2 regions of the Bacillus sp. HSf4 genome follow, and region 2 is predicted to be linked to the other one. Evidence: a T-box and tRNA genes for the amino acid it is inferred to sense, from the RefSeq annotation. Region 2 holds a T-box; the other holds one or more tRNA genes.
The links. A T-box is a leader RNA that pairs with one kind of tRNA and senses whether it is charged. The one in region 2 lies ahead of tyrS (tyrosine--tRNA ligase), so its partner is inferred to be a tRNA-Tyr.

Region 1: it encodes a tRNA-Tyr, which carries the amino acid that the T-box ahead of tyrS (tyrosine--tRNA ligase) is inferred to sense. The anticodon was not compared.

What each region holds. Positions count from the first base shown of each region.
Region 1 covers NZ_CP120679.1:180,793-191,495, forward strand. Annotated here, with positions in the region: gene P3X63_RS01030 (MurR/RpiR family transcriptional regulator) at 1-212, opposite strand, end outside; gene murQ (N-acetylmuramic acid 6-phosphate etherase) at 229-1,146, opposite strand; gene P3X63_RS01040 (2-thiouracil desulfurase family protein) at 1,321-1,773, opposite strand; tRNA gene P3X63_RS01045 (tRNA-Glu) at 1,947-2,021, shown strand; tRNA gene P3X63_RS01050 (tRNA-Val) at 2,103-2,178, shown strand; tRNA gene P3X63_RS01055 (tRNA-Thr) at 2,231-2,303, shown strand; tRNA gene P3X63_RS01060 (tRNA-Tyr) at 2,313-2,397, shown strand; tRNA gene P3X63_RS01065 (tRNA-Gln) at 2,402-2,473, shown strand; gene rocF (arginase) at 2,600-3,514, shown strand; gene sigW (RNA polymerase sigma factor SigW) at 3,744-4,307, shown strand; gene rsiW (anti-sigma-W factor RsiW) at 4,321-4,959, shown strand; gene cdaA (diadenylate cyclase CdaA) at 5,098-5,919, shown strand; gene P3X63_RS01090 (CdaR family protein) at 5,912-7,228, shown strand; gene glmM (phosphoglucosamine mutase) at 7,249-8,595, shown strand; gene glmS (glutamine--fructose-6-phosphate transaminase (isomerizing)) at 9,046-10,703, shown strand, end outside.
Region 2 covers NZ_CP120679.1:3,124,812-3,135,514, reverse strand. Annotated here, with positions in the region: gene P3X63_RS16155 (acetoin utilization AcuB family protein) at 1-512, opposite strand, end outside; gene P3X63_RS16150 (GNAT family N-acetyltransferase) at 534-1,166, opposite strand; gene acsA (acetate--CoA ligase) at 1,322-3,040, shown strand; T-box leader at 3,094-3,333, shown strand; gene tyrS (tyrosine--tRNA ligase) at 3,382-4,647, shown strand; gene P3X63_RS16135 (hypothetical protein) at 4,778-4,921, shown strand; gene P3X63_RS16130 (Lrp/AsnC family transcriptional regulator) at 5,260-5,670, opposite strand; partial or broken gene P3X63_RS16125 (MBL fold metallo-hydrolase) at 5,840-6,255, shown strand; partial or broken gene P3X63_RS16120 (peptidoglycan recognition protein family protein) at 6,262-6,837, shown strand; gene P3X63_RS16115 (hypothetical protein) at 7,120-7,326, opposite strand; gene rpsD (30S ribosomal protein S4) at 7,721-8,323, opposite strand; gene P3X63_RS16105 (sensor domain-containing diguanylate cyclase) at 8,656-10,371, shown strand; gene P3X63_RS16100 (GAF domain-containing protein) at 10,386-10,703, opposite strand, start outside.

The DNA.
Region 1 (10,703 bases), 1.5 Mb from region 2:
CGCATTTTTAAGTCCTGGAATCCTTTCAGTCCGAGTGATTTGCACAGCCGGATCGCAGCCGCGCCGCTTGTCTTTGCCGAAGCGCTGACTTCGTGGATGGTGCTGTTTACGATGTCATGCGGATTTTCTAAAATGTACTCAGCTAGCTTCCGTTCGGACTGCGGCAGCTTGTGAAGCATGGTTCGAATGATTTCCAATCCTCCTGTAGCCATCATTTCTTCCTTTCCTTTAAGAGTGTTCTCCATGAATGGTTAATGCTTTTTCAATGCTGCCATCTGATTCTTTCAGCAGTTTTTGCGCCGTGGTTAGATCGGCATTTGTTTTGAGCATGACGATTGCGGTTTTGACTTGATTTTCGGCAGCAGCCAATGCTGTTTCCGCTGTTTTTTGATCGGCCCCTGTGACAGTTTGGATGATTCGGATTGCGCGCTGTTTCAGTTTGGCATTGCTGACACTGACATCGACCATCAGATTCTCGTAGACTTTTCCCATTTGGATCATGGCTGTCGTCGAGATCATATTTAAGATCATTTTATGAGCAGTTGCCGCTTTCATTCTGGTTGATCCGGCAACGACTTCCGGTCCGACGACCACTTCGATCGCATGGTCGGCTGATTGGCTGATGGCAGAGCCTTTGTTGCAAGTGAGGGATACAGTTTTTGCGCCGATTTGTCCGGCATATTTCAGTCCGCCGTGAACATATGGGGTACGGCCGCTGGCGGCAATTCCGATGACCGTGTCGTTCTTAGAAAGGCGGATCGATTTCAGATCACGCACTCCAAACGTCTCACGGTCTTCGGCGCCTTCGACAGCTTCGAACATTGCTTTTTCCCCTCCGGCGATCACTCCTTTTACAGTATCTGGAGGGATGCTGAATGTCGGCGGACATTCGGCAGCATCGAGGACACCGAGCCGTCCGCTTGTTCCAGCGCCAATGTAAATGAGCCGTCCTCCTTTTTTCAGCGAATCGACCACATAGTCGACGGCTGTTTTGATGTCGGGCAGCACGGCTTCGACCGCTTCAGCCACTGTTTTGTCCTCTTCATTCATGATTTTGAGTATATCGATTGTCTCAGCTCGATGAATATGCTTCGTCTTTTCATTTCGGCGCTCGGTCGTTAAGGAGCTTAAATTGCTGTTTTCCATCAACAAATCCTCCTGACACAAATGCGAATGATTTCTTAATTTTCAGTATATTAACTCTGGAATTTTATTTCAACATGAAAAGAAAAATAATGAAATTTAGTTTTATAATGGTTCTGAATCAGTTGAAGAGCGAATAAAATAGAGCGCAGTTGCAGACTGCGCTCTGACGGGCATTTACAGCTCATCAAGCTGATGTTCGGAAACCACCCTGAAACCTTCTCTTTTCAGAAGGGCTGCTGTGATTCCGTTTCCGGCTACTTTTTGGCTGGAAAAGCTTCCATCGTATATGTGGCTGCTTCCGCAGGACGGACTGTTTTCTTTTAATACAACGGTGTCAGCCTGGATGTCCCTGGCGATTTCCAGCGTTTTGTAAGCGCCTTTTATATAAAGGTCTGTTACGTCCTCGCCTGACCTTGTGATGATGGCCGCATTTCCATTTAAAACATCTTCACCCGTCCCGCCGGATATTTCGGCGGGTTCCCTTGGAGTGGCAAAACCGCCGAGGACTTCTGGACAAACAACCGCTGCTTTCTTTTCTTGAACGAGTTTGTTGATCTTTTCGACATAGCTGTGCGTCCCGTTATAACGGCATTCAACACCTGCCAAACACGAGCTGACCAATATCATTCAGACGTTCCCCTCTCCTCTAAATCAGATATTCATATTTTATATCATCTCCCGTCTTTTTCAGCTGAAAAGTTGGAAAATAAAAATTTTAAATTACCCCTTTACAAATGGGGATGATCCTGTATATAATAACTTTTGTCAGCTTTACGAGAGCTGTCTGGACAAACGATTTTGGCCCGTTGGTCAAGTGGTTAAGACACCGCCCTTTCACGGCGGTAACACGGGTTCGAATCCCGTACGGGTCACCATTCTTTTTTGGACAGAAGAGGAAGGCATGCTAAAGGCGCAACGTCCTGTTACAACGCATGCACTTGTACGTCCTGTACTTCGGAGGATTAGCTCAGCTGGGAGAGCATCTGCCTTACAAGCAGAGGGTCGGCGGTTCGATCCCGTCATCCTCCACCATTTTTCGGAGCGGTTTTCACATCCGCACGAGTTAAAACATAAGATAAAATATGCCGGTCTAGCTCAATTGGTAGAGCAACTGACTTGTAATCAGTAGGTTGGGGGTTCAAGTCCTCTGGCCGGCACTGTTTTTTGGAGGGGTAGCGAAGTGGCTAAACGCGGCGGACTGTAAATCCGCTCCCTCAGGGTTCGGCGGTTCGAATCCGTCCCCCTCCACCATTTTTGGGCTATAGCCAAGCGGTAAGGCAACGGACTTTGACTCCGTCATGCGCTGGTTCGAATCCAGCTAGCCCAGTTTTTGGACATCCTGTGTCGGATGTCCTTTTTATTTTGCCTTTTTGTATAACTATTCAAAAACATGTCGTGTTGAGTCAATTTTGTATTGGACGGTACAATGAAGGTCTGAAAGGGGGATACACACATGTTAAAACAACGGATTTCAATGGTTGGTGTGCCGATGGATCTCGGACAGCTGAGGCGGGGAGTCGATATGGGACCGAGCGCGATCCGCTGTGCGGGGGTAAATGAACGTTTGGAATGCCTTTTCCGCGAGATTGAAGATTTGGGAGATTTGACAATCGGGCAGAGAGAGGATGAGAAGGAAGGCGGAGAAGAAGCCGCGGAGGAATTACGAAATTTGAAAGCGATTACAAAAGCGAGTTTGAAACTTGCTAACACCGTTGACGAGATCGTTGCAAAAGATTCATTTCCTCTCGTGCTTGGCGGAGACCACAGCATTGCGATCGGCACGCTTGCCGGGCTTGCGAAACATTATCGAAATCTGGGTGTCATTTGGTATGATGCGCATGCAGACTTAAATACAAGGGAAACGTCTCCTTCAGGCAATATTCACGGAATGCCGCTGGCCATCAGCCTGGGGATCGGCCATAAGGAGCTGACCGGTCTCTGTGGAAAAGGTGCCAAAATCAAAGCGGAAAACATCGTCATCATTGGAGCGAGATCTCTTGATGATGGGGAAAAGAAATTGATCCGTGAAAAAGAAATCAAAGTGTATACGATGCATGAAATTGATCGCCTCGGTATGACGAAGGTGATGGAGGAAACGATTGATTATCTGCGTGACCGGACGGACGGCGTTCATTTGTCGCTTGATTTAGATGGTCTTGATCCGCATGATGCACCTGGCGTCGGGACTCCTGTAGCAGGAGGGATCAGCTATCGTGAAAGTCATTTGGCGATGGAAATGCTTGAGGAATCCAATTTGATTACATCGGCTGAGTTTGTTGAAGTCAATCCGATCCTTGATGAGAAAAACAAAACCGCGGAAGCGGCAGTTGCTTTAATGGGATCATTGTTTGGCGAAAAGTTACTATAAACATTACATTGGCAGCGGCTTACGGAGGCCGCTGTTATAATCGGCATATGTCTCGGATTCAATCTATTTACTACGTATAATAATTTTAAGCTAATATTAAGCGCTCGATCCAGCGGAAACCGTCTACACCCTGTCATTTATTTGATAAAATATTTTTATGCATTTCATGAAACCTTTTAAAAATCAATTCGTATACATAAAGACCGGTGAAGGCAGAGGTTAGATAAATATGGAAACAATGATAAAAAAGAGAATCAAACAGGTGAAAAAAGGCGACCGTAACGCATTTGCAGACATCGTGGATATCTATAAAGACAAAATTTATCAGCTTTGCTACCGTATGCTCGGCAATGCGCATGAAGCGGAAGATATTGCGCAGGAAGCATTTATTAGAGCATACGTGAATATCGACAGTTTTGATATCAACCGGAAGTTTTCCACGTGGCTTTATCGAATCGCAACCAATTTAACCATCGACCGCATTCGCAAAAAAAAGCCGGACTATTATTTGGATGCAGAGGTGGCAGGGACAGAAGGACTGACGATGTATTCCCAAGTTGCGGCGGATGCTGCGCTTCCAGAGGATGAAGTGATTTCTTTGGAGCTGCACAGCACCATTCAGGAAAAAATCTTAAGGCTTCCCGATAAATACAGGACGGTCATCGTATTAAAGTACATTGATGAGCTCTCACTCATTGAGATCAGTGAAATTTTAAATATTCCCGTGGGAACTGTAAAAACGAGAATACACAGGGGCAGAGAGGCTCTCAGAAAACAATTAAGGGATCTTTAAGTGGGGTGATGAAATGAGCTGTCCGGAGCACATTGTTCAGCTTATGCATAAATATCTTGACGGAGACATTCTACCCGAAGATGAAACGCGACTAAAAGAGCATCTGCAATCATGTGAAAGGTGCAAAAAACACCTTCGTGAAATGGAGAAGTCTATCGCTCTAGTGCAAAGCACGTCGCATCTTACAGCTCCGGCAAACTTTACAGCTAATGTGCTGGCAAATCTGCCGAAGGAAAAGCGGACGGTGTCCATTAACAGATGGCTGAAAGCCCACCCGTTTATTGTGGCGGCAGCTTTATTTGTGATTTTAATGGGCGGCAGCTTTTTTTCGAGCTGGCAAAATGACCACGACTTCAGTGTGTCCAGCCAGCCTAATCTCGTCGTGAAAAACAACACGGTCATCGTACCTGAGGGCGAAGTTGTCAAAGGCGATGTAACCGTGAAAAACGGCAAGCTGATTATAAAAGGTAAAATAGATGGCGACGTAACCATTGTAAACGGAGAAAAATATACGGCTTCAGCCGGACAAGTCACCGGTCAGATCCACGAAGTCAATAAGGTGTTTGACTGGATCTGGTACAAAATCAAGTCAACAGGAAAAGCGGTTTTCGGCGGGGGTCACTCGAAAGATCAAGAGCAAAGCGGACATTAGGGGCTTTGCTCTTTTTTTAGGGAAGGCAGTCATTTCACTTGGAAAATCAAATTGTGCTATAATAGCCTCTGTATAAATATCATACGATTTTGTAACATATTAACTTTACTAATGACTGAATTCTTGGAGGACGAGGAAATGGCTTTTGAGGATATCCCTTTCTTGCAGTACCTCGGCGATGCCGTTGATATTCTCCTTGTTTGGTACGTAATATATAAATTAATGATGGTCATCCGCGGGACGAAGGCGGTTCAGCTTTTGAAGGGAATCGTAGTCATTGTTCTCGTCCGGCTGGCCAGTCAATATTTAGGCTTAAGCACCCTGCAGTGGTTGGTTGACCAGGCGATAACATGGGGGTTTTTGGCAATTATCATCATATTCCAGCCTGAATTAAGGAGAGCGCTGGAACAGCTTGGACGGGGACGGTTTTTTTCCCGGAGCGGAACCCCTGAAGAAGAGCAGCAGCAGAAAACGATCGATGCGATTACAAAGGCGATCAAATATATGGCGAAACGGCGCATCGGTGCTCTGTTAACCATTGAACGGGAAACCGGAATGGGCGATTACATAGAAACGGGGATTCCTTTGAATGCAAAGGTCAGCTCTGAACTATTGATCAACATCTTTATTCCGAATACACCGCTTCACGACGGCGCTGTGATTATGAAAAATGACGAGGTGGCCGCAGCCGCCTGCTACCTTCCGCTGTCGGAAAGCCCTTTTATTTCTAAAGAGCTCGGCACGAGGCACAGGGCGGCGGTAGGGATCAGTGAAGTGACCGACAGCTTGACGATCATCGTATCCGAAGAAACCGGCGGAATCAGCGTTGCCAGAAACGGGGACCTTCATCGTGATTTATCGGAAGAAGCTTTGACGAACATGCTTGAGGCGGAGTTCAAGAAAAATTCGCGGGAAGCTTCCTCAAATCGCTGGTATTGGAGGGCGAAGAAAAATGGATAAGTTTTTAAACAATCCTTGGGCCGTCAAGGTTGTCGCGTTATTGTTCGCGTTCCTGCTTTACTTTGCGGTCCACAGTGCGCAAGCTCCGACCCCGAAGAAACCAGGTGAATCGTTTTTCCCGACAACGACGACAGATGAAGCAACGCTCACCGATATACCTGTAAAGGCGTATTATGATGATGAAAACTACGTTGTTACAGGCGTACCGCAAACCGTGAATGTCACGATCAAAGGGCCGACAGGAACTGTAAAGAAAGTAAGACAGGTTAAGGATTTTGAGGTCTACGCAGACATGCAGGACTTGAAGACAGGAAGACACAAAGTCGAACTGAAAGCCAGAAACGTTGCCGACGGGCTAAGCATCTCCATCAATCCATCGGTAACGACTGTGACGATCGAAGAAAAAACGTCGAAAGAGTTTCCGGTTGAAGTCGACTTTTACAATAAAAACAAAATGAAAGACGGCTACACGCCGGAACAGCCGATTGTCAATCCGAAAAACGTCAGTGTCACAGGCTCCAAAGCCGTGATCGACAGAATAGCAAGCATAAAAGCGACGATTAATTTGGAAGGCATCGATCAATCGGTTGAAAGGGAGGCCAAGCTGACGGTCTATGACCGGGACGGCAATGTTCTTCCGGTGGAGGTTGATCCTTCCGTCGTCAACATCACCGTTCCGGTTACAAGCCCCAGCAAAAAGGTCCCGATCAAACTTGATCGGAAAGGGAGCCTTCCGGACGGCATCAGCATATCCAGTGTGGATACAAACCCGGGTGAAGTAACGGTCTACGGACCGGAAAATGTTCTCGATTCGTTAGAATTTGTCGACGGCCCTGAGCTTGATTTAAGTAAAATTAAAGATGACACTGAATTGGAAGCTGATGTTCCGGTGCCTGACGGCGCTAAAAAAGTGTCGCCCGAAAAAGTCAAGATTAAAGTGAAAGTAGACAAGGAAGAGGACAAAGAACTGAAAAACGTTTCAATCAAGGCCGTTGGGCTGAATGACAGCCGCAACCTCGAGTTTCTCGACCCAAAGACGGGTAAGCTTGATATTACGGCAAAGGGGTCTGAGGCCTCGATTGAAAATCTGCAGCCGTCAGACATAGAGCTGTATATCAATGTGGCTGATCTCGATGACGGTGAGCACGATGTCAAGCTTGAAGTGAACGGACCGCAGAATGTAGCGTGGTCGCTGCCGCAGAAGAGCATTAAAGTGAGAATTTCTTCTAAAACATCTCAAAAAGAAAATGACAAAGGTCAGGATGAAAAAGAACAGGATCATTCTGAAACAGATTCACAACCTTCATGAATCAAAAAGGAGCGATATTAATGGGCAAGTATTTTGGAACAGACGGTGTGAGAGGTGTGGCAAACAGTGAACTTACACCCGAGCTGGCCTTTAAAGTCGGACGTTTTGGCGGATATGTCCTAACAAAAGATAAAGAACGTCCCAAAGTGCTGATCGGCCGTGACACACGTATTTCCGGACATATGCTGGAAGGGGCCCTTGTCGCCGGTCTCCTCTCGATAGGAGCGGAGGTCATGCGCCTTGGCGTCATTTCGACGCCCGGTGTCGCATATTTGACAAAAGCCATGGATGCTGAAGCGGGAGTGATGATCTCGGCTTCCCACAACCCTGTCCAAGACAACGGTATCAAGTTTTTCGGCGGCGACGGCTTCAAGCTGTCCGATGAACAGGAGCTTGAAATCGAGCGTCTGATGGATCAGCCGGAAGATACTCTCCCAAGACCGGTCGGCGCTGATCTCGGAATGGTTAACGACTATTTTGAAGGCGGACAGAAATATCTGCAATTTCTTAAGCAGACTGCCGATGAGGACTTTACAGGCATTCATATCGCGCTCGACTGCGCACACGGGGCGACATCGTCGCTTGCAACCCATTTATTTGCCGATCTTGACGCAGATGTCTCAACGATGGGGACGTCTCCGAACGGATTAAATATCAATGACGGGGTAGGATCGACACACCCAGAAGCTCTGGCGGCATTTGTGAAAGAAAAGGGAGCGGACGTCGGCATGGCGTTTGACGGAGACGGCGACCGTTTGATCGCTGTGGATGAAAAAGGACATATTGTCGACGGCGATCAAATCATGTACATATGTGCGAAGTATTTGAAGAATGAAGGCCGTTTAGCAGACAATACCGTGGTTTCAACCGTTATGAGCAACCTCGGCTTTTACAAGGCGCTTGATGCGGAAGGCATTAAAAGCGTTCAAACCGCTGTCGGCGACCGCTATGTAGTGGAAGCGATGAAAAAAGACGGGTTTACGCTCGGCGGTGAACAGTCCGGACATCTGATTTTCCTTGATTACAACACAACTGGAGACGGTTTGCTCTCAGCGATCATGCTGATGAACACGATCAAGATGACGGGCAAGCCGTTATCAGAGCTTGCGGCGGAAATGCAGAAGTTTCCGCAGCTTTTGATCAATGTCAAAGTGACGGATAAATATAAAGTGACAGAGAACGAAAAAGTTAAAGCCGTCATCGAACAGGTGGAGCAGGAAATGAACGGCGACGGCCGCATCCTCGTGCGTCCGTCAGGAACGGAGCCGCTTGTCCGCGTGATGGCCGAAGCCAGAACGAAGGAGCTTTGCGAGCAATATGTAGGCCGCATTGTCGATGTCGTGAAGGCGGAAATGGGAGCGGAGTAATTTTCCGCAAAAGACGAATGAACAAGACAAGCTGATTCGGCATACGATAAAGGGAACCGGTGCAATCTTGAAAAAAATGTGAACCATTTTAAAAATTGTTTGACGGTTCAATTATGCGTGTAGTAAAATCAGCTTGTCTTGTTTTATTTAAAAGGAAAGGCAGGGTAGAGAGAATTTTTGATAGTTATAGCGCCCGGACTAAGCGTACGGATGACAAAGCTTAGTTGACGAGGATGGAGGTTATCGAAGTATTCGGCGGATGCCTCCCGGCTGACCTCAAAGATCACAGCCGCAAGGATTTCCTCAAACCAAAGAGGCGACTCTTTGAACAAAGGGAAATCGCATGATCTTCCAACAAATAAAAACATGTAGGAGGGGACGGAGAAATGTCCCCGCCTTAAAAGCAGACTTTCTTCGTCTCCTGCCTGCGACTTTAGGAGGAAGAAACATATGTGTGGTATTGTAGGTTATATTGGCCAGCTTGATGCAAAGGAAATTTTATTAAAAGGCTTGGAAAAATTGGAGTATCGCGGCTACGATTCAGCCGGAATCGCTGTAGCGAACGAAGACGGCGTGCACGTATTCAAAGAGAAAGGCCGCATTGCCGATCTGCGCGCAGCCGTTGATGAAAACGTGGTATCCCAGGCGGGAATCGGACATACACGCTGGGCAACCCACGGAGAGCCAAGCCGCTTAAACGCTCACCCGCATCAAAGCGCATCAGGCCGTTTTACACTTGTGCATAACGGTGTCATCGAGAACTATGTTCAGCTGACACGCGAATATCTGCAAGGTGTAACCCTTAAAAGTGATACGGATACAGAGGTTGTTGTGCAAGTGATCGAACAATTCGTCAACAAAGGTCTTGACACTGAAGAAGCGTTCCGCCAAACGCTCATGCTGCTCAAAGGCTCTTATGCGATTGCATTATTCGATCATGAAAACAAAGAAACCATCTATGTTGCGAAAAATAAAAGCCCGCTTCTTGTCGGCCTTGGAGACAATTTCAATGTTGTCGCGTCTGATGCGATGGCAATGCTTCAAGTGACAAATGAATATGTGGAGCTTATGGATAAAGAAATGGTGATTGTCACTGACAAAAAGGTCATGATTAAAAACCTTGACGGTGAAATCATGTCCCGTGCCTCTTATATTGCAGAGCTTGATGCCAGCGATATCGAGAAGGGCACATACCCTCACTACATGTTAAAAGAAATCGATGAACAGCCGCTCGTCATGCGGAAAATCATTCAAACATACCAGGATGAAAACGGCAAGCTCTCCATTCCGGGAGATATCGCCGCAGCCGTGGCTGACGCTGACCGCGTTTATATTATCGCCTGCGGAACGAGCTACCACGCCGGTCTTGTCGGTAAGCAATTCATTGAAACATGGGCAAAAGTTCCGACTGAAGTTCATGTCGCAAGCGAATTCTCTTACAACATGCCATTGCTTTCTGAGAACCCGCTGTTTATCTTTATCTCTCAAAGCGGAGAAACGGCTGACAGCCGCGCCGTTCTCGTACAGGTAAAAGAGCTCGGCCACAAAGCGCTGACGCTGACAAATGTACCGGGATCAACGCTTTCCCGTGAAGCGGACTACACGCTTCTGCTGAATGCCGGACCGGAAATCGCGGTTGCATCAACGAAGGCGTACACAGCGCAAATCGCCGTTTTGGCCATCCTGGCGGCCGTCACTGCGGAAAGCCGCGGCAATGAACTCGGCTTTGACCTTGTTAAAGAGCTCGGCATCATCGGAAACGCGATGGAAGCCCTTTGCGACCAAAAGGATGAAATGGAAATGATCGCGCGTGAATACTTGACCGTCACTCGCAATGCCTTCTTTATCGGCCGGGGACTCGACTACTTCGTCTGCCTTGAAGGCTCCCTGAAGCTGAAAGAGATTTCCTACATTCAAGCTGAAGGCTTCGCCGGCGGCGAACTGAAGCACGGCACGATCGCTTTGATCGAAGAAGGCACACCGGTCATCGCTCTTGCGACACAGGCACACGTCAACTTAAGCATCCGCGGAAACGTCAAAGAAGTGACCGCCCGCGGCGCCAACCCTTGCGTGATCTCCCTGAAAGGTCTGGAAGAAGCAGACGACCG
Region 2 (10,703 bases):
TATACGAGTACGCTCAAAATCCCGATTTGGCGCTTTTTGAATATCGCGCTGATATCGGCGAGGCTCTGCGCGATATCACGGGTTTTAATTTCGATATGCGACCCTGGATGATGAGCGCCTGTCAGCTGAACAAGTGTATGAAGCAAGTCTGACTTTGTCACGATGCCGACGAGCTTTCCGTTTTTCACGATCGGGAGACAGCCGATATCATGTTCGAAAAACACAGCGGATATCTCCTCGGCGAAATCAAGCGGATGTCCTGTGACCACTTCTTTTGACATGATCAGGTCAACAGGCTTTTGCAGTTCCTCTGCGGAGCTGCCTTGACTAAAGATGCTCGGGGCTGCCGTCTTCACATCCCTGTCGGTGACGATGCCTACGACAGTGCCTCGTTCATTGATGACAGGCAGGTGCTTGATATGGAACATCCGCATCCGCCTGATCGCTTCTTCGATCGTATCTGTTCTGGAAAGCGTCACAACATCCCTTTTCATGATCTTTTCAACAATCATATTCACATCCCCTTTGCTCCCTTAGTACATAAAACGATTATGGAATCTGAGCCTGTCGAACTGCTCGATCGATTCCTGACCGACCTCTTTTCCGATGCGGGCCATTAAACAGTTGGCGGGATGAGAACTGATTTCCGGGTCGTCTGTTGCAAACCAGACAAGCCCTCCGGCATTCATCATCTTCTCCATCATCTTTCTGTATTCCCAAACATCCATATTTGTCCCTTTTAAATCCCAGTGCCAGTAATACTCGGTTGTAATGATAATGTATTTTTCCATCTGCTTATCCATCATGCTGACCTCTAAAAGCGTCTTTCCGACGGAGTGCCCCCTGAACATAGGGATCACCTCGATGGCGCCGAGTTCAATTAAATTTTCCATATTTCCTTCTGACCATCTTTCGAGCGGATCCGGATAAACATAGGTGACATAGCCGACAATGGTGTGATTGAAACGAGCGATGATGATCCTTCCTTCGGGAAGTCCTGCGATTTCGATCAATGCTTCGTGCTGTTTTTCAGATGGGCGAAAGGCTGTAAGCTCGCCATGAAATTGATAGTCTGCAAGCTTTTCGGGACTGATAGGACCTTCTATCAGCAATGCGCCTTTCTCGGTCTGCAATTCTTTGGCATGATAGGTTTTGTGATGCTCCACGTATCCACCGCCTTACATCTTAGTTGAAGTCTTTTATACATAACATACCAAAATATTAAGCGTTTTCATAGGATAGAACAGTATTTTTTAAAAATTGAGAAAATAAAAAATCTATACTATAATATATTTTGATGATCGAACAAAGGGGGATGGACATGGAATTGAAAGCGCTGCCGGCAGAAAAGGGAAATTACAACTTGACTGACTATGATGAAACATACCGGACATTTGACTGGAAGGATGCCGAAAAGCATTTTTCATGGTACAAAACGGGAAAAATCAATGCAGCTTATGAAGCGATCGACCGCCACGCTGAGTCAAATTTGAAAAACAAAGTGGCATTTTACTACAAAGATCCGGTCCGCGAAGAAAAGTACACCTTCAGAGAGATGAAAAATGAAACCAATAAAGCCGGGAATGTCTTAAAGCAGCATGCCAATGTGAGAAAGGGAGACCGTGTGTTTGTTTTTATGCCGAGATCACCCGAGCTTTATTTTATTCTTCTCGGCGCTGTCAAATTGGGAGCGATTGTCGGGCCGTTATTTGAAGCATTTATGGAAGGTGCCGTCAAAGACAGGCTTGCAAACAGCGGAGCGAAGGTCATCGTGACGACGCCGGAATTGCTTGAACGGGTGCCGGCCGATGAACTTCCGGACCTTGAATCAATCATTGTCGTTGGAGAAGGCGTAAAGGAAGAAGGACCTGTCATCGATTATTACGCGAAAGCGGCGGAAGCAGGCACTGATCTTGAGATTGAATGGATGGATCAGGAAGACGGGATGCTGCTTCACTATACATCGGGTTCAACCGGCGCGCCAAAAGGGGTTCTCCACGTCCACAAAGCAATGATTCAACATTATCAAACAGCCAAATGGGTTCTTGATCTGCATGATGATGACATCTATTGGTGCACCGCTGATCCCGGCTGGGTCACCGGAACGGTTTACGGGATCTTCGGTCCGTGGCTGAATGGAGCAACGAATGTCGTCGTAGGCGGCAGATTCAGTCCTGAGGCATGGTACGAAACAATTGAAAAAATGGAAGTGACGGTATGGTACAGCGCGCCAACGGCTTTCCGGATGCTGATGGGTGCAGGCGACGATCTTGTGAACAAATACAATCTGAGTTCACTACGGCATGTTTTAAGCGTAGGGGAGCCGTTAAATCCTGAAGTCATCAGATGGGGGCATAAAGTCTTCGGCAACCGGATTCATGATACATGGTGGATGACTGAAACAGGAGCGCAGCTCATCTGCAATTACCCGTGCATGGAAATTAAACCGGGATCAATGGGCAAGCCGATTCCCGGCGTAGAGGCTGCGATCGTCGACAATCAGGGAAATGAACTGCCTCCTTACAGAATGGGGAATCTCGCCATTAAAAAAGGCTGGCCGTCGATGATGCATTCGATCTGGAACAACCCTGAAAAATACAGCTCCTATTTTATGCCGGGTGATTGGTATGTGTCAGGCGATTCCGCCTACATGGATGAAGACGGATACTTCTGGTTCCAGGGACGGATCGACGATGTCATCATGACATCAGGCGAGCGCGTCGGCCCGTTTGAAGTCGAGAGCAAGCTTGTCGAGCATCAAGCTGTCGCCGAAGCGGGTGTCATCGGCAAACCGGATCCGGTCCGCGGAGAAATTATTAAAGCGTTCATCGCGCTTAGAGAAGGTTATGAACCGTCAGATTCGTTAAAAGAAGAAATCAGGCAGTTCGTGAAACAAGGCTTGGCCGCACATGCCGCGCCAAGGGAAATCGAGTTTAAGGATAAACTGCCGAAAACGAGAAGCGGCAAAATCATGAGGCGTGTCCTGAAAGCCTGGGAATTGAACCTGCCGGCCGGGGATCTTTCCACAATGGAAGACTGATGTCTCATTGACAATGAAAAAATATTATGTTAAAAAAGATTTAGTCGAATATTTAAAAGGTGAAGACTGAGACCAGTAGAACGATCCTTCCCTGTCTTAGAGAGCTGATGGCCGGTGAAAATCAGCACATATGGATGGTTTGAATTACACTCATGAACCGCTTTTGCGAAAAAAGCCTCCCGGGCTTTGTGTAGCAGAAGAACGGAAGCTTTTCCGTTATCAATGAGAGTGAAAAGAGCGCGGCCATGCGTTCTTTTAAGCAGGGTGGTACCGCGATTTTTATCGTCCCTTCGTTTTTGCGAAGGGGCGTTTTATTTTTGGAAAAAAGGAGCTAAATGATGATGACACACTTACTTGATGATTTGTCCTTCAGGGGACTGATTCAGCAGCAAACCGATGAAGCAGGCTTGAGAGAACTGCTGGATTCAGAGAAAATCAGCTTATACTCCGGATTTGATCCGACAGCTGACAGTTTGCATATCGGGCATCTGCTGCCGATTTTAATGCTTCGCCGCTTCCAGCTGGCCGGACATCGTCCGATTGCACTCGTAGGCGGAGCAACGGGTCTGATCGGTGATCCGAGCGGAAAGAAAGCGGAGCGCACGCTGAACAATGAAGAAATCGTCCGCGAATGGTCGCAAAAAATCAAAAATCAGCTTTCGCGTTTCCTTGATTTTGAAGCCGGTGACAACCCGGCGGTGATGGCGAATAACTACGACTGGATCGGGCAAATGAACGTCATTGATTTCCTGCGCGATGTCGGCAAAAACTTCGGCATCAACTACATGCTTGCCAAGGATACGGTAAGCTCCAGAATCGAGACGGGCATATCTTATACTGAATTCAGTTACATGATCCTGCAGTCTCTCGATTTCTTGAATTTGTACAGAAACAAGGAATGCAAGCTGCAGATCGGCGGAAGCGACCAGTGGGGTAATATCACATCAGGCCTCGAGCTCATCCGCAAATCCGAAGAGAATGCAAAAGCTTTCGGATTGACGATTCCGCTTGTGACAAAAGCAGACGGCACGAAGTTCGGAAAAACCGAAGGCGGAGCGATCTGGCTTGATAAAGAGAAAACATCGGCCTACGAGTTCTACCAATTCTGGATCAACACAGATGACAGAGATGTCGTGAAATACTTAAAATACTTCACTTTCTTGTCCAAAGAAGAAATTGAAGATCTCGCTGAAAAAACAGAGACGGCGCCTGAAAAACGCGAAGCGCAAAAGCGCCTCGCCGAAGAAGTAACCGATCTTGTACACGGTCGTGAAGCACTTGAGCAGGCTGTCAACATCTCAAAAGCACTGTTCAGCGGAGATATCAAACAATTGACAGCTGAGGAAGTGAAGGTCGGCTTTAAAGGCGTACCTTCGCTGGAACTCGATCAGACAGCCGAATTGCCGCTTGTCGATGTGCTCGTCCAATCAAAACTTTCGCCTTCAAAACGTCAGGCTCGCGAAGACATTACAAACGGCGCGGTCTACATCAACGGCGAACGCCGTAATGACGTAGGCGCCGTCCTAGGCAGCGAAGACCGCATCGAAGGCCAGTTTACCGTCATTCGCCGCGGGAAAAAGAAATACTTCCTGCTGACTTACAAATAATCCATTGAAACCCTTGCTTAAACGGCAAGGGTTTTTTTATCAAAACGTTTGATGTATGTTCATTCAGGAAATGTCAAAAATAGATATAGAAAGTAAAGCGTTTCCATTCTCTAGTCGGGAGGAATTCAGAATGAACTTGTTTATTGCCGCGAAAGAAAAATTCAAAGAAGATTATCAAAAGCAGCTTGAAGCTGTACGAAAAACACAGGCCGAACAGACAGTGGACGGCTTTAATCAATTGAACGATTCGGAAGAGACGAAGCGTTTAAAATAAAAAAACGGCGAATTCATGCCGGGGGGCACTGTCATCATGAATTCGCCGTTCTAAAGCAGACGGCTTTTAGCAGACATTATAAAGCAACGTATGAGCCCGGGACATTCGAACCCGGAAACGTTCTAATAAAATGGAACCGAAAAAGCAGGGATCATCCCGCTTTTTCTTTTTGTGTTGATTCATTAAAAATGCCGACATTGTGATGTTATTAATCGAAAAAATATGAATGCGAATAATGCCGAGCCCCACCAAATAGATTCATATTCTTCTACGCGCATTCATTTAGATCCAAGAATATCAAAGAGCAGAGCAATATAATCCCGCAAAGAATGGATGCACTATTTACTAATCACAATCGACAACTTATAATTGGCATGCTTGTTCAAGCCGATTAAAAATTGGTCTAAATGTTCATTGGATGGAAATTTGCATTCAAGCAGATAGCAGCCATCCCCGCTGATTTTATAGTTGTTGATGATGTGTTTCTCTTGTGCGTTGATAAATGAAAGATAAGGCTGGTGATGAGTGCTTTTGGTGTAGATATTGATAAACGCGTGGATAAAACACCCTAGTTTCACTTGATTCGCTTTAATGGTATAGCCTTCAATCACCCCGCTATCTTCTAATTTCGCAACTCTGGTTGCGGCAGCTTGCCCTGTCAAATGAACTTTTTCTCCCAATTCCTTCATCGTCATCCGGCTGTTTTTCGAAAGCTCTTCTAATATCCGCAAATCTGTATGATCAAGCATCTAATCAAATCCTTTCTCAAATGCGATCGACCTAAAACATTCCGGCACAAAATAAAATACGTTTTTTCAAACATCAAGTCAAACAGAAAAAAGACTTGATCTTAACTATGTAAATCTCAAGGGATCATAGTATAAACTATCGATAAGACAAAGAAAAGGAATCATAACCATGGATATTCAACAAATTCGCAATGCTACACTAGTCGTCGAATATGCAGGCAAAAAGTTTCTCATAGATCCAATGTTAGCTGGGAAAGGGACTTACCGCCTTTTCCAAATTCGCTAAGGCTGCCGACATCAATGGATCATTTGATTCGGAATCCGGATGCTGTGATTGTAACATATCCGCATTTGGATCATTTTGATGATGCTGTCAAAGAAGTGCTTGTCCAAAATGAAGCGGATGCTGGGGAAGAGAGAAAGACCGGTTTTCTAATGTAGAGGTTTTAACAAAAGATGCGGTTTTTGAGGGAATTCAATTCATCAAATCAAAAGGCGAACGCGGAAGAGGAGAAGATGTTGTATGCAGCAGGAGATACAGTTTGGGATGAAGGGATTCAAGCAGAAATGAATGAACATCAGCCGGGGTATCAGTACATCATTCCTGAAAATGAGGGCACCTACATATGCACACGACAAAAATCGCTGTTATGTCAGTTTTTTAAAGCCGAGCGAAAATACAACAGCGATAGACGTTGAAATGTGTGTCGAAAAAGACGGCAAGATTCACAGTGAAACAGTTCAGAATACTGCTGAACTGGTCACCCATCTGTGCAAGCGTTACGGTTTGTCTACAAATAAGATCGTTCGCCATTACGACGTAACAAACAAAAATTGCCCGGCTCCGTGGGTAAGAGATTCAAGTCAATTATCGGCATTACGCAAAAAATTTGACAGCCTGCTCGGTCAAACGGTATCAGAAAAGAAAGCATCCGCAAGCCAGTCGAGCAAATCCACCGGCACGATCTTGAAAAAAGGATCGTCAGGCCCCAAAGTCAAGACCTTGCAAAAACGTCTGATTGCCGCGGGCTTCTCGTTACCTAAATTCGAGGCCAATGGCTCTTATGGTATGAAACTGTGCAGGCTGTCAAATCCCTTCAAAAAAGAGCTGGAATTGCGGCAGATAGCATTTACGGACCAAAGACTAAGGGGAAACTTGAGTCGTTACTGAAATAGAAAAGAAGGCGCCGCAACCGGCGCCTTGAACACAAAAATTATGTTTGTTTCTTACTTTATTCTAATCTTGAATACGGATTTTCAATGTTTCCTTCTAATTCCTCTATAGTTTCCTCAATAAGCTCTCAAGGTCGTACCCAAATCCGGCTCTAACTGCATCATAAACTCCTGCAAATTCCAAACCAGTCTTTCCCATTCGCTTTTTTCAACATCTTCAGGAACGGTGTAAGTAGGTTCTAGCTTGACGATTATATCACCATCTATATAAGCTCACTACACTGTGTCATTATAAAGAGTATATTTCTTTTCTAGCTTTTCTAACTCCTCTTCACTATACACTTTCTTAGAAACTTTTTGTGCCGCCAATTTTGTTGTTCGATCAGGGTCGGCGAGAGTATTCATTTCAGTGTCTTCTTTGTTTCCGACTTTTTTCAACATAACACCCATCGCTGTTTCTTGATTTCCACTCAGGGTATCCATCTCATCTGGCTTTAAAATTGATCCTTTCTGATTGAAATGGCGAAAAAATACAGACCCTATGATGAGTAAAGCCCTTCCAGCTGTGAGAAGGGCTTACTTTATTTCCACGCCGACGACATTTTAAATTTAATGAGGTTGTTGGTGTTTCCTTTTGAATCCACGACATGAAAAAAACCTTGCGGATCTGATTTATGTAATGAATTTTTCCTTCCATATAAATGATTTCCCCGGTTTCCGCTCCATTTAAAAAGGGAACGGCTCCCAAACTTCCCCCAAACCAATGGGGGAGAGAATACAATATTCCACAAAGCAGAGAGCAAACAAAAAACCCTAGAATCGTTGGTATATCAACGATTCTAGGGTTTTTGCCGATGCTCTTTACAGAGCATTTGTTTTAACGAGAGTAGAACTCAACGATCAACGCTTCGTTAATTTCAGCAGGGAGCTCAGAGCGCTCTGGAAGGCGAGAGAACGTACCCTCAAGTTTTTCAGCGTCAAATGTTACGTATTCAGGAACGAAGTTGTTCACTTCAACCGCTTCTTTGACGATGGAAAGATCTTTTGATTTTTCGCGAAGGCCGATTGTTTGACCAGGTTTTACTTGGTAAGACGGAATATCAACGCGGCTTCCGTCAACAAGAATATGACCGTGGTTTACCAATTGGCGTGCTTGGCGGCGAGTGCGCGCTAAGCCAAGGCGGTATACGATGTTGTCAAGGCGAGATTCAAGAAGAATCATGAAGTTTTCACCGTGTTTACCGGCCATTTTCGCAGCTCTGTCAAAAAGATTGCGGAATTGGCGCTCATTTACACCGTACATATGGCGAAGCTTTTGCTTTTCTTGCAATTGCAAACCATATTCTGATAATTTTTTACGCTGTCCCGGACCGTGCGGACCTGGCGCGTAAGGACGTTTTTCTAATTCTTTACCCGTCCCGCTTAAGGAGATTCCTAAACGGCGGGATATTTTCCAGCTTGGACCTGTATAGCGAGCCATAATGTGACTCCTCCTTTGGTTTTATTTTTGTGAAAATAAAACCCATCTGTTCAATTCAGCCATGTCCATTTTGTTTTCATGTATCCTCGCTCCAGCAGCAAAGAGTTACACGATACACCTTATATATAAGGAACAAAATGAAACACGGAAGCAGAACAAAAAGGCTGCAATATTTCACACAAAGTCGATTATATAATGTCCTAGGGTTAAAGTCAACCACATATGGACAGGCTTAAAATGGATTTAAAACACATACCGGGATATAGTCCTGTTTTTATGATATAATTAGGAAAATAAGATTAGATTTCAATGGATGTTTTTGGGTGATATTAATGAATAGACAAACTGAAGACCTATATCTCTCTTTTCATCAGGAGCTTCTCCAATTTTTGTTAAAAAAGCCGGCTCTTTCATACAATAACTCTGTCGTTTGGCTGAAAGAGGCAGCAGAGTCATTTTTCTCGCCGATTTCCTTGACTTTGCAAGCCTCTTCTCATAAGCCGGCGAAGCTGAAAGACCGTAACGATTCAATCAGCTGTATCAATGATTATTATACCATTATAACAATAGAAAGAAACAGTAAATATATCGAACTTATAAGTCTAAAGAATCGTAAAATACCGAAAAATCTGGCTGAATCGATTTATATGTTTTTGAAACATTGTACAGAGCTCGAAAAAACACATAGGGATACGCTTCGCAAAACAAGAATTTATAAAGAGACGGAACGGGTTCATGGGCTGATGGATCAAGAAAAAGTTCTCAAAACGATGCTCGAGAGTTTGAGGGGTATTTTTCCTGATTTAACCTACTGCCTTTTTTTATCCTTTGATCAGGATCAATACATCAATCTGCCTGCAAAAGAAATCGATGTTCAAAATGAGACGACTGATCCCTTTGCATTGGAGGCTTATTTGTCAGGGAAGCGGAAGCAGAAGGATGATTCAATCGTTTATATTCCGATTAAAGGAAGACAGGGGACTTACGGTGTTTTGAAAGCATCGGGACCCGATGCTGCCGGAATGGCTGAGGAAATATGCGTCATTTCGAATGCGGCAGGTACAGCCTTTGAAAATTCCCGGCTCTATGAGCAATCCAAAAATATGATTTCGAATTTGGAGCTGATCAACGAAACCTCCCATCAGCTGAACAGGACAAAACAGCTTCCTGATATGATGAAAAACTTGTCCGACAGGCTGATCGGCTCATTCGGGGCTGAGGAAGTCGGCTTTTTTTATCACAATCATTTGGAAGAAGAGAATTTGCTGCCAGGGAGCACAAGCTTTTTTGAAACGGATGCAGCAGATCCTTATATTCGCTATGTTAAAGAAAAAGTATCCGAAGAGAACGGAGTGTTTGTCGGAAACGGCTCTACACTGTTCGGACAGGACGGATATGCTTCATTAATGGGTGTTCCTATGCTTGAAAATAATGAAAACAAAGGGTTTGTCATCGTTTTGAAAAAAAACGCCTGTTCGTTTACTTTTGAGATGTTCAAGCTGTTCCAGACGCTTATCCGGCATTCCACTCTGGCCGTTTCAAATTCAATGCTTCGCGATCGGCTGAAGTATCTTGTTCAGACGGATCGCCTGACAGAGCTATATTCCAGAAGCTTTCTTGATGAAAAGATTCAATACAGCATGAAGGCTGACCAAAGCGGAGTGTTTTTGTTAATCGACATTGATGATTTTAAACAGATCAATGACACCTACGGACACCAGAAAGGCGATGAGATTCTCATCCAAGTGTCCCGGGCGATTCAGCGAAACATTCGCGAGCAGGATGTCGGGGCAAGGTGGGGCGGAGAAGAGCTGGCGATATACCTTCCGAAAGCCGATTTGCATGCTGGGAAAATGCTGGCAGGCCGATTGATTGCGCTTGTCAGGGAGTGCACGAATCCGCAAGTCACGATCTCCTGCGGGATATCCTGTTGGTCAATGAATTGTCCGAAAACCTTGGCGTCTCTTGTAAAACAGGCGGATATTGCCCTGTACGATGCCAAGCGAAACGGTAAAAACAAACTTAGCGTCTACAACGCTTCTTCATGAAAAAAGAGCCGGTTTTACCGGCTCTTTTCGCTTAAGCGTTCTCCAAGTTTTTCGGTGAATTTTTTCAAGTAAAGTTCATCGGTTTCATCGAAACGGTTTTTAATCGGGCTGTCTATATCAAGCACTCCGACCATCTCCCCGTTGATTTCAAGAGGGATCACGATTTCGGATTGTGATGCCGCATCACATGCGATATGTCCCGGGAAGGCGTTGACATCGGCAACGCGTTCGATCCGGGCGTTTGCATAAGCTGTGCCGCAGACCCCTTTTCCAACCGGAATCCGCACACAGGCAGGGAGCCCTTGGAATGGCCCGAGCACAAGCTCACCGTC